3 regions of the Ruegeria sp. YTSA075 genome follow, and region 1 is predicted to be linked to each of the others. Evidence: riboswitches for the same ligand, from Rfam matches in the RefSeq annotation. Region 1 holds a riboswitch; each other region holds the start of a gene.
What was found. A riboswitch is a leader RNA that binds a small molecule or an ion and turns the genes downstream of it on or off. The one in region 1 is predicted to bind cobalamin.
Positions count from the first base shown of each region.

Region 1 (4,149 bases):
CGATGGCGGCGGGTCAAACCAATATCTCCGCGCGCCCGGCACGGGACATCCTGCAGGATGCACGATCCGGTACTGATCCGCACGCAGTCCAAACCGCAGCGCTGTTCACAACGCATCTGGGCGCTCTACTAGGGGATATGGCCGTCACATTGATGCCGATTGGCGGCGTCTTTTTGGTCGGCGGCGTGGCGGAAAAAAACCGTTGGCTGTTCGGAGACAGTTTTCTGGATGCCTTCAACAATGGTGGCCGGTTCAGCGAGCTGCGGCGCGGAATGGATCTCTATGTCTCCGAACAGGTCGAATTTGGCATTGTTGGCGCTAACAACTTCTGCAAAAATGCCCTCATGCGGTAGAACCGCCTGACAATTCTCAATGAAGGAACGCGGGATGATCCTGTGCTGCGGAGAAGCGCTGATCGATATGATCACCGAGCCTACAGTCTCGGGTGCCCAAGGGTATGTACCCCATTCTGGAGGTGCAATTTTCAACACGGCGATCGCGTTGGGGAGATTGGGCGCGCCTGTTGGCATGCTGACCGGCTTGTCGTCCGATATGTTTGGTGAACAATTGGCAGAAACGCTGAAAGCGAGCCATGTGGATACATCCCATGTGATCACCAGCGACCGCCCCACCACGTTGGCGTTTGTGAAACTGGTCGATGGACACGCGTCGTACAACTTTGTTGACGAAAATACTGCCGGGCGCATGCTTCGGCCTGAGGATATGCCCGACCAATTGCCTGCGATCTCGACCCTGTATCTAGGCGGTATCAGTCTTGCCTGCGAACCCTGCGCCGATGCTTATGCTGCCCTGCTGAGCCATCACGGGGCGGATCGGGCCGTAATGCTGGACCCCAACATCCGACCGGGATTTATTCAGGATCAGACCAGATACCGCACCCGTTTGAATGCCATGATTGCGCAGACTGATATCCTCAAAGTCTCGGATGAGGATCTGGACTGGATCATTCCGGGGCCCGAAACCCATGCCGAAAAGGTGCCTTTGTTGCTGCAAGCCGGGCCCTCGGTTGTGATTGTTACACGTGGGAGCCAAGGAGCCTCGGGCTATCTACGCGATGGCTCGGAAACCACGATACCGGTTAAAGCGGTTCAGGTTGTCGATACGGTGGGGGCGGGTGATACGTTCAACGCTGGTGTACTGGCCGAACTTCACCGTTCTGGGCATCTGACCGAACCCGCGCTACGCGATCTGACAACAGAGTGCCTGCGCGCCGCTCTAGCGTTGGGTGCAGATGTTGCAGCAGTCACCGTGTCGCGTGCCGGGGCCAACCCACCCTGGGCGCATGAGCTTTAGTCCCCAAAAGGGAAGTCACATGAAACGTTCCGACATCAACCGCATCAAGACCGAAGCACAGGCCTTTATCCAGTCTTTCGGGTTCATCCTGCCCCCATTTGCCGACTGGTCCCCGGATCAGATGCGCAGCGCCAAGGCCGACACGATCCGCGCCCGGGGGCTGGGATGGGACATCACCGATTACGGGCAAGGCAAATTTGATGAGCTTGGCCTGTTCCTGTTCACCCTGCGCAATGGGGATGAGAATGATCTGAGCCAGGGCCGCGGGATGCTCTATGCCGAGAAACTACTGATCTCGCGCGACAAGCAGCTGTCGCCAATGCATCGCCACATCGTCAAAGCCGAAGATATCATCAACCGGGGCGGCGGCGATCTGGTGATGGAGATCTATGCCTCGGACCCCGACGGCAGCGTCGACCGCGACACACCAGTTGTGGTTCCCAGTGATGGATGCGACATCACCATCACTCCTGGTGAGTTGCTGCGCCTGAAACCCGGCGAAAGCGTAACATTGATGCCCGGTATCTGGCACGCCTTCTGGGCCGAGCGCGGGGATTGCCTAATCGGCGAGGTCTCAACCGTAAACGACGACCGCACCGATAACGTCTTCGAACAACCCATCCCGCGCTTTGCCACGATCGAAGAAGATACCGAGGCCGAATTCCTGCTGGTTGCGGATTACTGATCCACCCCGTATCTGACACGAGCCTCTCAGCGATTGCTTGACAAGCTTGCCTTCTCCAGAATAGCTGGCCTGTGATGGTTCCCGCTACTTTGATTGCGGGATGAAAATGGGAATACGGTGCGGCCCCGGGACACCCGGGTCAGGCCAAATCCGTGACTGCCCCCGCAACTGTAAGCGGTGAGCAACGCCAAATCACCACTGGCCCGAAAAGGCCGGGAAGGTTGGCCAAGCAACGACCCGCAAGTCAGGAGACCTGCCATCACCTGTGAAACCAACCCGGGACGGGGCGTCCTGGAAGGAGGATTGATGGCAGATTTGCGCCCTTACAGGACCGGTACTTTCTATGCGGGCATTTTGCGCGTTGAGGATAGCCGTGGACAAAACACCTGACCACTTTGTGCTGATCTGCTCGACCTGCCAGGGTGAGATCGAAGCCAGCGCCGCCCAAAGTCTGCTGGACGCGTCGCTGCCCGACGGGTTCGCTACGCGACTGATCCCATGTATGGCAGGATGCGAACGTCCCATGGCCATAGGTCTGCAAGCCGAAGGCAAAGCCCAATACCTGTTTGGCGATATTCAAAGCACTGCCGATCTGGATGCGATCGCCACCTTCGCCCATCAGTACCGCGACAGCGAGAGCGGCTGGACCAGCGCAACGGATCGCCCCCCCGCCTTGCTGTTCAAAACTCTGGCACGTCTGCCCCGTCTTCCAAAGGCGGGTAAGGCATGAGCTTTCTGGTCGCGGAGAATCTGGAATACTACGCCCTGAATGGCGATGTGTTGCTACAAGACGTCTCATTCTCTTTGGAAGAAGGGGCCATACTTGCCATTGCCGGTCCGAACGGTGCCGGCAAAACAACGCTGCTGAACCTGATCTGCGGGGTCGAGCGTCTGGCGCTGGGGGACGTGCGGATCAACGGTCAAAGCCTGCGCAGCCTGTCTGCGCAAGAACGCGCCCGGACCATTGCGGTTGTTGGTCAGCAGGAACTGCCCGATGGCCGCCTAAAGCTGCGCGACTACGTTGCGCTGGGTCAGATTCCCATTCAAAGCGACCGCTCGGCGAAAGACCACAAGATGGATCTTGCGTGCGTTCTGCGCACAACCGAGCTGACCCATCTGGCGGATAAGCCGATGCAGCGGCTCTCGGGCGGCGAACGCCAACGCGCCCATATCGCGCGTGCATTGGCTCAGAACCCCTCGCTGTTGTTTCTGGACGAGCCCACCAATCATCTGGACCCCGATGCCAAGGGGCACATGCTGTCGCTGGTTGCCGAACTGGGCGTGACGGTGGTGATGATCGTACACGACCTTGTCATGATCCCGGAATTCGCCAGCCATGTCGCGCTGATGAAATCCACACGCATGACGGGCTTTGGGCCAGTCGACCAGATACTAACGCCGGATCATGTGCGCGACACTTTTGGTGTTGACTACCTGTGCTTCCAGCACGAAGGGCGCATGATCCCGGCGCTGGATATCCGAAAACGAACGCTTTCATCTTAACAGGAGAGATTGATGAAACAAAAACTTTGGTCAGCTTTGATGATCACCGGCTTGGCCAGCAGCGCGGCAGCCCATGAGGTAACCGTGGACAATTGCGGCGAACCGCTGGTGTTCGAAACCATGCCCGAACGGCTGGTGGTGCATGATATGAACATGACCGACATGGCCTTTGCGCTTGGCCTACAAGACCGGATCGTTGGTTTGACCGGAATCACCGGCTGGTACAAGACCAGCCCAGATTTCGACAAGCTGCGCGGCGACATCCCCGAGCTCGCACCAAAATACCCAACCGTCGAAAACCTGGTCGCGGCCGAACCCGACCTGTTCTTCGCGGGCTGGTACTACGGCATGAAGCCCGGCGGCGACGTGACGCCGGACACCCTGGCCCCGTTCGGCATCAAGACCATGATCCTGACCGAAAGCTGCGTGCATCTGGACAAAGACCGCCCTGAGGCCAGCATGGACCTGCTGTTCAACGATGTGCTGCGTCTGGGTCAGGTCATGCATGTCGAGGAGAAGGCCGAGGTACTGGTTGCAGGCTGGAAAGAACAGCTGGCTGCCATCGAAGCCAAAACCGCCGATCTGGCCAAACCCCGTGTCTTCCTGCTGGACGGTCCAGCGGATGCGCCCTTCACCGCTGGCAAATT
Region 1 covers NZ_JBXWNG010000002.1:530,368-534,516, forward strand. Annotated here, with positions in the region: gene AC2FGE_RS05565 (glucokinase) at 1-353, shown strand, start outside; gene AC2FGE_RS05570 (carbohydrate kinase family protein) at 388-1,314, shown strand; gene AC2FGE_RS05575 (D-lyxose/D-mannose family sugar isomerase) at 1,334-1,999, shown strand; cobalamin riboswitch at 2,058-2,274, shown strand; gene AC2FGE_RS05580 (DUF1636 family protein) at 2,373-2,729, shown strand; gene AC2FGE_RS05585 (ABC transporter ATP-binding protein) at 2,726-3,502, shown strand; gene AC2FGE_RS05590 (ABC transporter substrate-binding protein) at 3,515-4,149, shown strand, end outside.

Region 2 (4,149 bases), 300 kb from region 1:
GATCATAATCCGCATACACCGCCATCGAGGATACCTGGTCCCAATGAGACAGGTGTTCAATACAGAACATCAAATCCTGCACGGGCGGTTGATAGGACATGCCTGTTTCCTTTCGACGACTATGGTTTCACGTCATGTATCTACGCGAAGACTTGCAGATAAGCTCATATCTTGACAAGATTGTATCCGATTACGCCAATTCGAAGCCGTTATGACCCGTCCTGACCCCATCTCTCTGACCACCGTATCAGCGGGTTTTATCCAGGATTGGCTGGACGCTCTTAGTTCGTGTTGCACACCGTCGGTAATGCGTTCACTTCTTGCGCGCTCGGGGCTGCAACCTGGCTCGATGGCATCGACCCAGCGCGTTACCCTGAATGAAATCGCACAGCTCTATCAGCTGGCCGCGCCCGAGACCGGCGACGAAATGATGGGGCTGTGGAGCCGCCCAATCCGGCCTCGCGCCCTGCAACATCTGGTGACCGTGCAACGCGAAGCAAGCAGCCTGACCTCGGCCCTGTATCGGTACTCGACATTCTGGAACCTGTTGCTGGATGATTTCCGGCTGGATTTGCACTCAGAGTCTGATCAGGTGGAGCTAAAGCTGTTCCCTTATCTGAATCACACTCGCGCGCACCGCTTTGGTCATATGTTGATCCTGAAATTGGCGCATGGGCTTTTGTCCTGGCTCAGCGGGGCAGAGACGCCGGTCAGAACTGTGCACTTTGCCTTTCCCCGCCCCGATTTCGCAGCCGACTATGCCGTGGTGTTCCCCTGCCCCGTTGAATTTGACGCGCCGCAGACAAGCATTCTGTTCGACCCGAATGAGTTTACGCGCCCGATTGCACGCAGTTCTTCCGAAGCCTCTGTATTCCTTCAACGCGCACCCCTTGATTGGATTTTCACCAGCTCACGTGCGCATACCAGCAGCCTGCGGGTTCGCGCCTTTCTATACGGCGCGTCCTGGCAATCCTGTCAGTTGCCGGATGCTGCTCAGGCCCTGAAAATGACACCACGTACGCTGAACCGGCGGTTGAACGAAGAAGGCACATCCTTTCAGGATATCAAGGACGCGCTACGCCGTGACATCGCCATAGGTGCCCTGCAACAGGGACAGGATAGTATCGAGCAGATCGCCTATGACACCGGCTTTTCAGCCCCAGCAAATTTTCACCGGGCCTTTCGGAAATGGACAAGCCGGACGCCCGGGTCGTACAAAAATAATCTCATCCCATAGCGACGCTATATATTGACATCAACCGCCTGACAGACCCAATATAGTGTTGCTTCGGTTCTTTCGATTCATATCGGAAGCTAAGAGGGAAACCGGTGGAAAACCGGCGCTGCCCCCGCAACTGTAAACGGAGAGTTCGGCTGAACACGCCACTGAAAGCGTGCTTTTGGGAAGGCCAGTCCGAACGTCGATCCGCAAGCCAGGAGACCTGCCGGGCGAGACTGATAACCACGAACGGAGGGTTCGGGGGCGTGATTGGGGCCTGTTTAGCCCTTGCGTCCTCGACTTTGAACTAAAAAGGACAGAGGACGACATGAGCATTACCGTATATTCTAAACCCGCTTGCGTACAATGCACCGCCACCACACGTGCACTGGATGCCAAAGGTATTTCCTATGACGTCGTTGACCTGACCGAAGATGACAGCGCCATGACCCATGTGACCGAGCTGGGCTATCGTCAGGCCCCCGTAGTTGTGGCAGGCAGTGATCACTGGTCGGGTTTCCGCCCCGACATGATCGCCCAACTGGCCTGACCCATGACTGCGCCGCTCCCGGCGCTGGTTTATTTCTCATCGAAATCCGGAAACACCCACCGCTTTGTTTCGCGGCTGGGCCTGACCTCTTTCCGCATTCCGAACGGAATGGACCCGCTGTCTGACCCTGGACACCCCTATGTGCTGATCAGCCCCACCTATGCCGATGGCGAAGGTCGTGGGGCGGTTCCAAAACAGGTGATCCGGTTCCTGAATGATCCAGGCAGACGCGCCGGGATCGTCGGAGTGATCGGCACAGGCAACCGCAATTTCGGTGCGACCTACGCTTTGGCTGGTCGCATCATTGCCCAGAAATGCAACGTACCGCTGCTCTATTCGTTTGAGCTGGCCGGAACAGAAACTGATATCGCCCGCGTCCGCGCAGGGCTGGAAAAACTAGGGAGACATCTATGCTCGACAGCAGCGTAAACGAGCAAGACTACCACGCGCTGAACGCGATGCTGAACCTCTATGACGGCGAGGGGAAGATCCGGTTCGATGCCGACCGTATGGCCGCGCGGCAGTATTTCCTGCAGCATGTGAACCAGAACACGGTGTTCTTCCACTCGCTGGATGAAAAGCTGGGGTATCTCGTGTCCGAGGGCTATTACGAAGTGGCCGTTTTGGACCAATATTCCAAGAACTTCATGCGTAAAATCTGGGATGCGGCCTATGCCAAGAAATTCCGGTTCCCAACCTTTCTGGGCGCATTCAAGTACTACACCTCCTACACGCTGAAGACTCGCGATGGGCAGCGCTATCTTGAACGCTATGAGGATCGTGTTGTCATGACCGCGCTGGCGCTGGCGCGCGGGGATGAGGCGCTGGCGATGTCGTTCATGGAAGAGATCCTCGAAGGCCGTTTCCAACCCGCCACGCCCACCTTCCTGAACGCAGGCAAAGCCTCGCGCGGAGAACTGATCTCGTGCTTTCTGCTGCGGCTAGAGGACAACATGGAAAGCATCGGGCGTGGCATCAACTCCGCCCTGCAACTGTCTAAACGCGGCGGAGGTGTAGCACTGTTGCTGACCAACATCCGCGAACATGGCGCGCCGATCAAAGGGATTGAGAACCAGTCCTCGGGCGTGATCCCGGTGATGAAACTTCTGGAAGACAGCTTTTCCTACGCCAACCAGTTGGGCGCGCGGCAGGGGGCGGGTGCGGTGTATCTGAACGCACACCACCCGGACATCATGCGCTTCCTCGATACCAAGCGCGAAAACGCCGATGAGAAAATCCGCATCAAGACGCTGAGCCTTGGCGTAGTGATCCCCGATATCACTTTCGAGTTGGCGAAGAAGAATGCCGATATGTATCTTTTCTCGCCGCATGACGTCGAAAAGGTCTATGGCGTGCCGTTCTCGGAAATCTCGGTGACCGAGAAGTATCACGAGATGGTCGATGACAAGCGCATCCGTAAATCCAAGGTCAACGCGCGCGAATTCTTCCAGACAATTGCCGAGATCCAGTTCGAGTCTGGCTACCCTTATGTAATGTTCGAAGACACGGTGAACCGGATGAACCCCATAGCGGGCCGGATCAACATGTCGAACCTGTGTTCCGAGATTCTGCAGGTGAACGAGGCGTCCGAGTTCAACGATGACCTCAGCTATTCCCATCTGGGCACGGATATCTCGTGCAACCTCGGCTCATTGAACATCGCCAAGACGATGGATGGCGGTGATCTGGGCCGCACCGTCGGGGCTGCGATCCGCGCGCTGACGGCAGTGTCCGAGATGTCGGCGATTGACTCGGTGCCGTCGGTGCGTCGGGGCAATGATGAAAGCCACGCGATTGGTTTGGGTCAGATGAACCTGCACGGGTTCCTTGCCCGCGAACACATCCACTATGGCTCGTCTGAGGGGGTTGAGTTCACATCCGTTTACTTTGCCACCATGGCCTATCACGCGATCCGCACCTCTTGCGATCTGGCGCAGGAGCGCAAGGCATCGTTCAAGGGGTTCGAGAAGTCCGACTACGCCTCAGGCACCTTCTTTGACAAATACACCACCCGCGATTGGCTGCCCGAAAGTGAGCGGGTCAAGGCTCTGTTCGATGGCATGACCCTGCCCACGCGCGAAGACTGGGCAACGTTGAAGACCGATGTGATGAAGCACGGCCTCTATAACCGCAACCTTCAGGCGGTGCCGCCAACCGGGTCGATCAGCTATATCAACAACTCGACCTCTTCGATTCACCCCATCGTCTCGAAGATCGAAATCCGGAAAGAGGGCAAGATCGGCCGCGTCTACTATCCGGCAGCATTCATGGACAATGACAACCTTGAATACTACCGTGATGCCTATGAGATCGGCCCCGAGGCGTTGATCGACACTTATGCGGCGGCGACCGAACATGTCGATCAGGGCCTGTCGCTGAC
Region 2 covers NZ_JBXWNG010000002.1:225,863-230,011, reverse strand. Annotated here, with positions in the region: gene AC2FGE_RS04245 (acyl-CoA dehydrogenase family protein) at 1-100, opposite strand, end outside; gene AC2FGE_RS04240 (AraC family transcriptional regulator) at 308-1,237, shown strand; cobalamin riboswitch at 1,272-1,464, shown strand; gene nrdH (glutaredoxin-like protein NrdH) at 1,548-1,769, shown strand; gene nrdI (class Ib ribonucleoside-diphosphate reductase assembly flavoprotein NrdI) at 1,773-2,198, shown strand; gene nrdE (class 1b ribonucleoside-diphosphate reductase subunit alpha) at 2,180-4,149, shown strand, end outside.
Region 2: another riboswitch for cobalamin. It lies ahead of nrdH (glutaredoxin-like protein NrdH); the one in region 1 lies ahead of AC2FGE_RS05580 (DUF1636 family protein).

Region 3 (4,149 bases), 280 kb from region 1:
TCACTTCCCGACGCGTCGGCGATCAAAGCGCCAAGAGAGGACAGGCCTTGTATAAGAAACAGAGCGGCCAGTGGCATGAACACACCGGTATCGCGCTTTCGCAAAAACAGCAGATTAGCACAAAACAAGCATAGCCCAATAAAGGCGGTATCAACGAATTGGGTAGCGGATTCCAATATTATTTACTCTCTGAAAATCGACCACGGGTGGTCTCGCGCTGCAGCCTCTTCATGCCCTCTACAGCATGTGATCTGACATCTAACAATTTCATGGGGTTTGTCGTCTCTTTTGATCGGACAGGACGTTTGAGGGGGTGTTAACAGGTTTCAAATCTGCATTTTTTGTGCGCGGACCTTTGGTTAGCTATGACTTGGCGTGGCGCGCCAGAAACTCCGAGAACCGGGCCAGACCGACTTTAAGATCCTCTGTCGGGTTGGAGTAGCCAAGCCGCAGCCAGCCCTCCATGTCCATCGCACTGCCCGGCGTCAGCATCACACCTTCTTCTTGCAAAAGCGTCACGCATAGATCGCGCGAGGACATTGGCAGATCGTATTTCAGCAAGGCCGTAGTGCCGGATTTTGGCGGCACCCAGCTGAGCAGCGGCTCGTTCGTGATCCAATCCTGAACGATCCGCAGGTTTTCGCGGGTGATCCGGTGCGCACGCGCCAGTATCTTGTCGCGGTGTTCCAGCGCCATAGCGGCTAGCATTTCGTCGATCTTGCCGACCGAGATGGTATTGTAGTCCCGGTGGATCATCACATCATGCATCAACTCTTTGGGTCCCGCGATCCAGCCAACCCGCAACCCAGCAAGTGAATAGGCCTTGGACATGCCCGCCGTGCTGATCCCTTTTTCGTACAGGTCCGCGACCGCGGCGGTGAAGCCGTTGCCTGTCTGATCCGTTCCGCGATAGACCTCGTCACAAAGCAGCCAGGCATCGACACCACGCGCGATCTCTACAATCTGTTCCAACATCGTACGATCCATCAGCGCGCCGGTTGGGTTGTTTGGATTGTTGATCGCAATCAGGCGCGTATCGGGTCGCACCATCGCTCGCAACTCATCCAGATCGGGCAAAAAGGCGTTTTCGGGCCGCAGATGCAGCAGTTCAATATCTGCACCGATGCTTTCGGGGATGGAATAGTGTTGTTGATAGGTCGGGATTACAGAGATCACGTGATCACCACGCGACACCAGTGTCTGATGCACCAGAGAGTTCGCGCCAATGGTCCCATGTGTTGTCAGGATATTGTCGCGGCCCTGATTGTCATACAGGCCACAGATCGCGTCGCGCAGACGCTCTGACCCTTCAATTGCGCCATAGGTCATCTTCATGGATGACAGATCGTTCAGAATGCTGTTGTGCTGGCCAGCCATGTCGAACAGTTCGCCCAGCGTGATGGACTGAACGCAGGTCTCAGCCAAATTGAGCTCACAGGTTGTTTCGAACTCATTCATCCACATCTCAACGCCAAAGGGTCTGATTTCCATTGGGGCTCTCCTACTCTCAGCATTTGGGGCTTTGGCACGTCACTGACGGCACAGGCCATGAAGATCCCTTATAACCTCAAACCAACCAAGCGGAAGAAGGCAGGTTTTGTGCCTGAGATGTATGGTAGAAATTTACTCCGCGAACGCTGGTTCGACCCGAACATCAAGATGTCTGTTTTGAAACTGAAAATGTCGCATGTCTCTCAGCATATGAACGGCACGACTTTATCCTGCGCATGTGAGGTGCCGCTGTTTGAGTCTCAGGCAGCGGAGAATTGGGAAGCCGGTGAAATTCCGGCGCTGCCCCCGCAACGGTAAGGAAGGTCAGGTTCGACAATCAACCACTGGGACGAGGATCCCGGGAAGGTGTCGTAGCCGGGCGCAAGCCCCTTTCAAGTCCGGAAACCAGCCTCGCAGATATGTCAAACCGCGGGTGGCGGTGGGGGCACATGTTTCGGACGTGTTCCTCGCGCGCTTCCGGACGGTTCCTCCTTGTCATCTGCCCAAGCAATGCCGCGGGGCGCGGCAGGAGAGCCAGAAATGAACAGCATTCAAAGCCTGTTGGCACGTCGCATCCCCGGCCACGCGCTCGAGCAGGCCTTTTACACCGATCCTCAGGTTTTTCAGGCCGATCTTGAAGCCATCCACTATCGCGACTGGCTGTTTGCCATTCCGGCTTGTGAACTGGCGAAAGCAGGGGATTATGTTACCTATACCGTGGGTGCCTATCGCGTGATCATTGTACGTGGTGCAGACAACCACGTAAGGGCGTTTCACAACACCTGCCGCCATCGTGGTTCGATCATCTGCAAGGCTGCAAAAGGCAATGCACCCAAACTGGTGTGCCCCTACCACCAATGGACCTATGAGCTTGATGGCTCATTGCTGTGGGCGCGTGATATGGGGTCGGATTTCGATCCCAAACAGCACGGTCTGATGACAGTGCATTGCCGTGAGCTTGCCGGGTTGGTTTACATCTGTCTGGCTGATAACCCCCCAGATTTCGACATGTTCGCCAATACCGCACGCCCCTATCTTGAGCCGCATGATTTGGGCAACGCCAAAGTGGCTTTTGAAAGTTCAATCATTGAGAACGGCAACTGGAAGCTGGTTTGGGAGAATAACCGCGAGTGTTACCACTGCGGTGGCAACCATCCCGCGCTGTGCCGCACCTTCCCTGATGATCCTGCAGTCACTGGAATCGAAGGGGGTGAGACGCCGCTACACATGCAAGCCCATTTTGACAGATGCGAAGCCGCCGGGATGCCCTCGCAATTCCACCTGCATGAAGGCGGGCAATTCCGTATGGCTCGGATGCCTCTGAAGGAAGGGGCGCAAAGCTATACAATGGATGGGAAATCCGCTGTGCGGCGCTGGCTGGGCCGATCGCCCTTTGCGGATGCAGGTGCATTGTTGAAATTCCACTATCCAACCACCTGGAACCACTTTCTGGCTGATCATTCCATCGTGTTCCGGGTCACACCAATCAGCCCGACTGAGACCGAGGTCACAACCAAATGGCTGGTTCACAAGGATGCCGTCGAAGGGATCGATTACGATCTGAAACGTCTGACCGAGGTCTGGATTGCCACCAATGACGAAGACCGTCAGGTGGTCGAGGATAATCAACTGGGTATCAACAGCCCGGCCTATGTGCCTGGCCCGTATTCGCCGACGCAGGAATCTGGTGTGCTGCAATTCGTGGATTGGTATTGCAACACGCTGGTTGGTCGCTTGGCCCCCGAAACAGTGGCGGCGGAGTAGCGGTGATGAAAGATCTCAACACTGTTGTGAGTATCTGGCAGGATGCCGAAACACTGGAATGTGTGTCAGTCGTCCCCGAGATGGTAAATACGGCCAGTTTCACTTTTCGCGCCCCGTCTGGGTCGATGTTTGCGTACCACCCCGGACAGTTCCTGACTTTGGAAATCCCGGCTCCAGGACAACCGGGTGGGGTTGTGCATCGCACCTACACGATCTCTTCTTCTCCCTCGCGGCCACGGTCGATCACGATCACCGCCAAGGCCCAGCCAGACAGCATCGGCACGCGCTGGATGTTGGACAACCTACAACCCGGCATGCGGATCAAAGCCATCGGGCCTGCCGGGCTGTTTTCGAATGTTCAAAGCACGGCAGGCAAATACCTGTTCATCTCTGCCGGGTCCGGCATCACGCCGATGATGTCGATGACCACCTGCATGTGGGATGAGGGGCGTGATCTGGATATTGTCTTTATCAATTGCGCCAAGCGACCGTCCGAGATCATCTTTCGTCAGCGGCTGGAACACATGGCCAGCCGGACCCCGGGACTGGATTTGAAATTTGTCGTTGAAGAAGCAGATCGTTATCGTCCGTGGACGGGGTATCAGGGGCAGTTCAACCAGTTGATGCTGGGCCTGATGGCGCCTGACTATCTCGAGCGTGAGGTCTATTGCTGCGGCCCGGAACCTTTTATGCAGGCGGTTCGCGAGGCACTGGTCGGGCTGGGTTATGACATGGACAACTACCATCAGGAAAGCTTTGGCGCGCCGATTGAATCCGAGGCCGATCAGCCAGAACTGGACGATGTGGTCCCTGATGATGACAGTAAGGCTGAGATCCTGTTCGCAAGCTCGGGTGTCACCACCAAAGTTGCCGAAACCGACACGGTTCTGGCCG
Region 3 covers NZ_JBXWNG010000002.1:249,328-253,476, forward strand. Annotated here, with positions in the region: gene AC2FGE_RS04335 (helix-turn-helix domain-containing protein) at 1-77, opposite strand, end outside; gene AC2FGE_RS04340 (aminotransferase) at 364-1,491, opposite strand; cobalamin riboswitch at 1,716-1,919, shown strand; gene AC2FGE_RS04345 (aromatic ring-hydroxylating oxygenase subunit alpha) at 2,032-3,255, shown strand; gene AC2FGE_RS04350 (FAD-binding oxidoreductase) at 3,261-4,149, shown strand, end outside.
Region 3: another riboswitch for cobalamin. It lies ahead of AC2FGE_RS04345 (aromatic ring-hydroxylating oxygenase subunit alpha); the one in region 1 lies ahead of AC2FGE_RS05580 (DUF1636 family protein).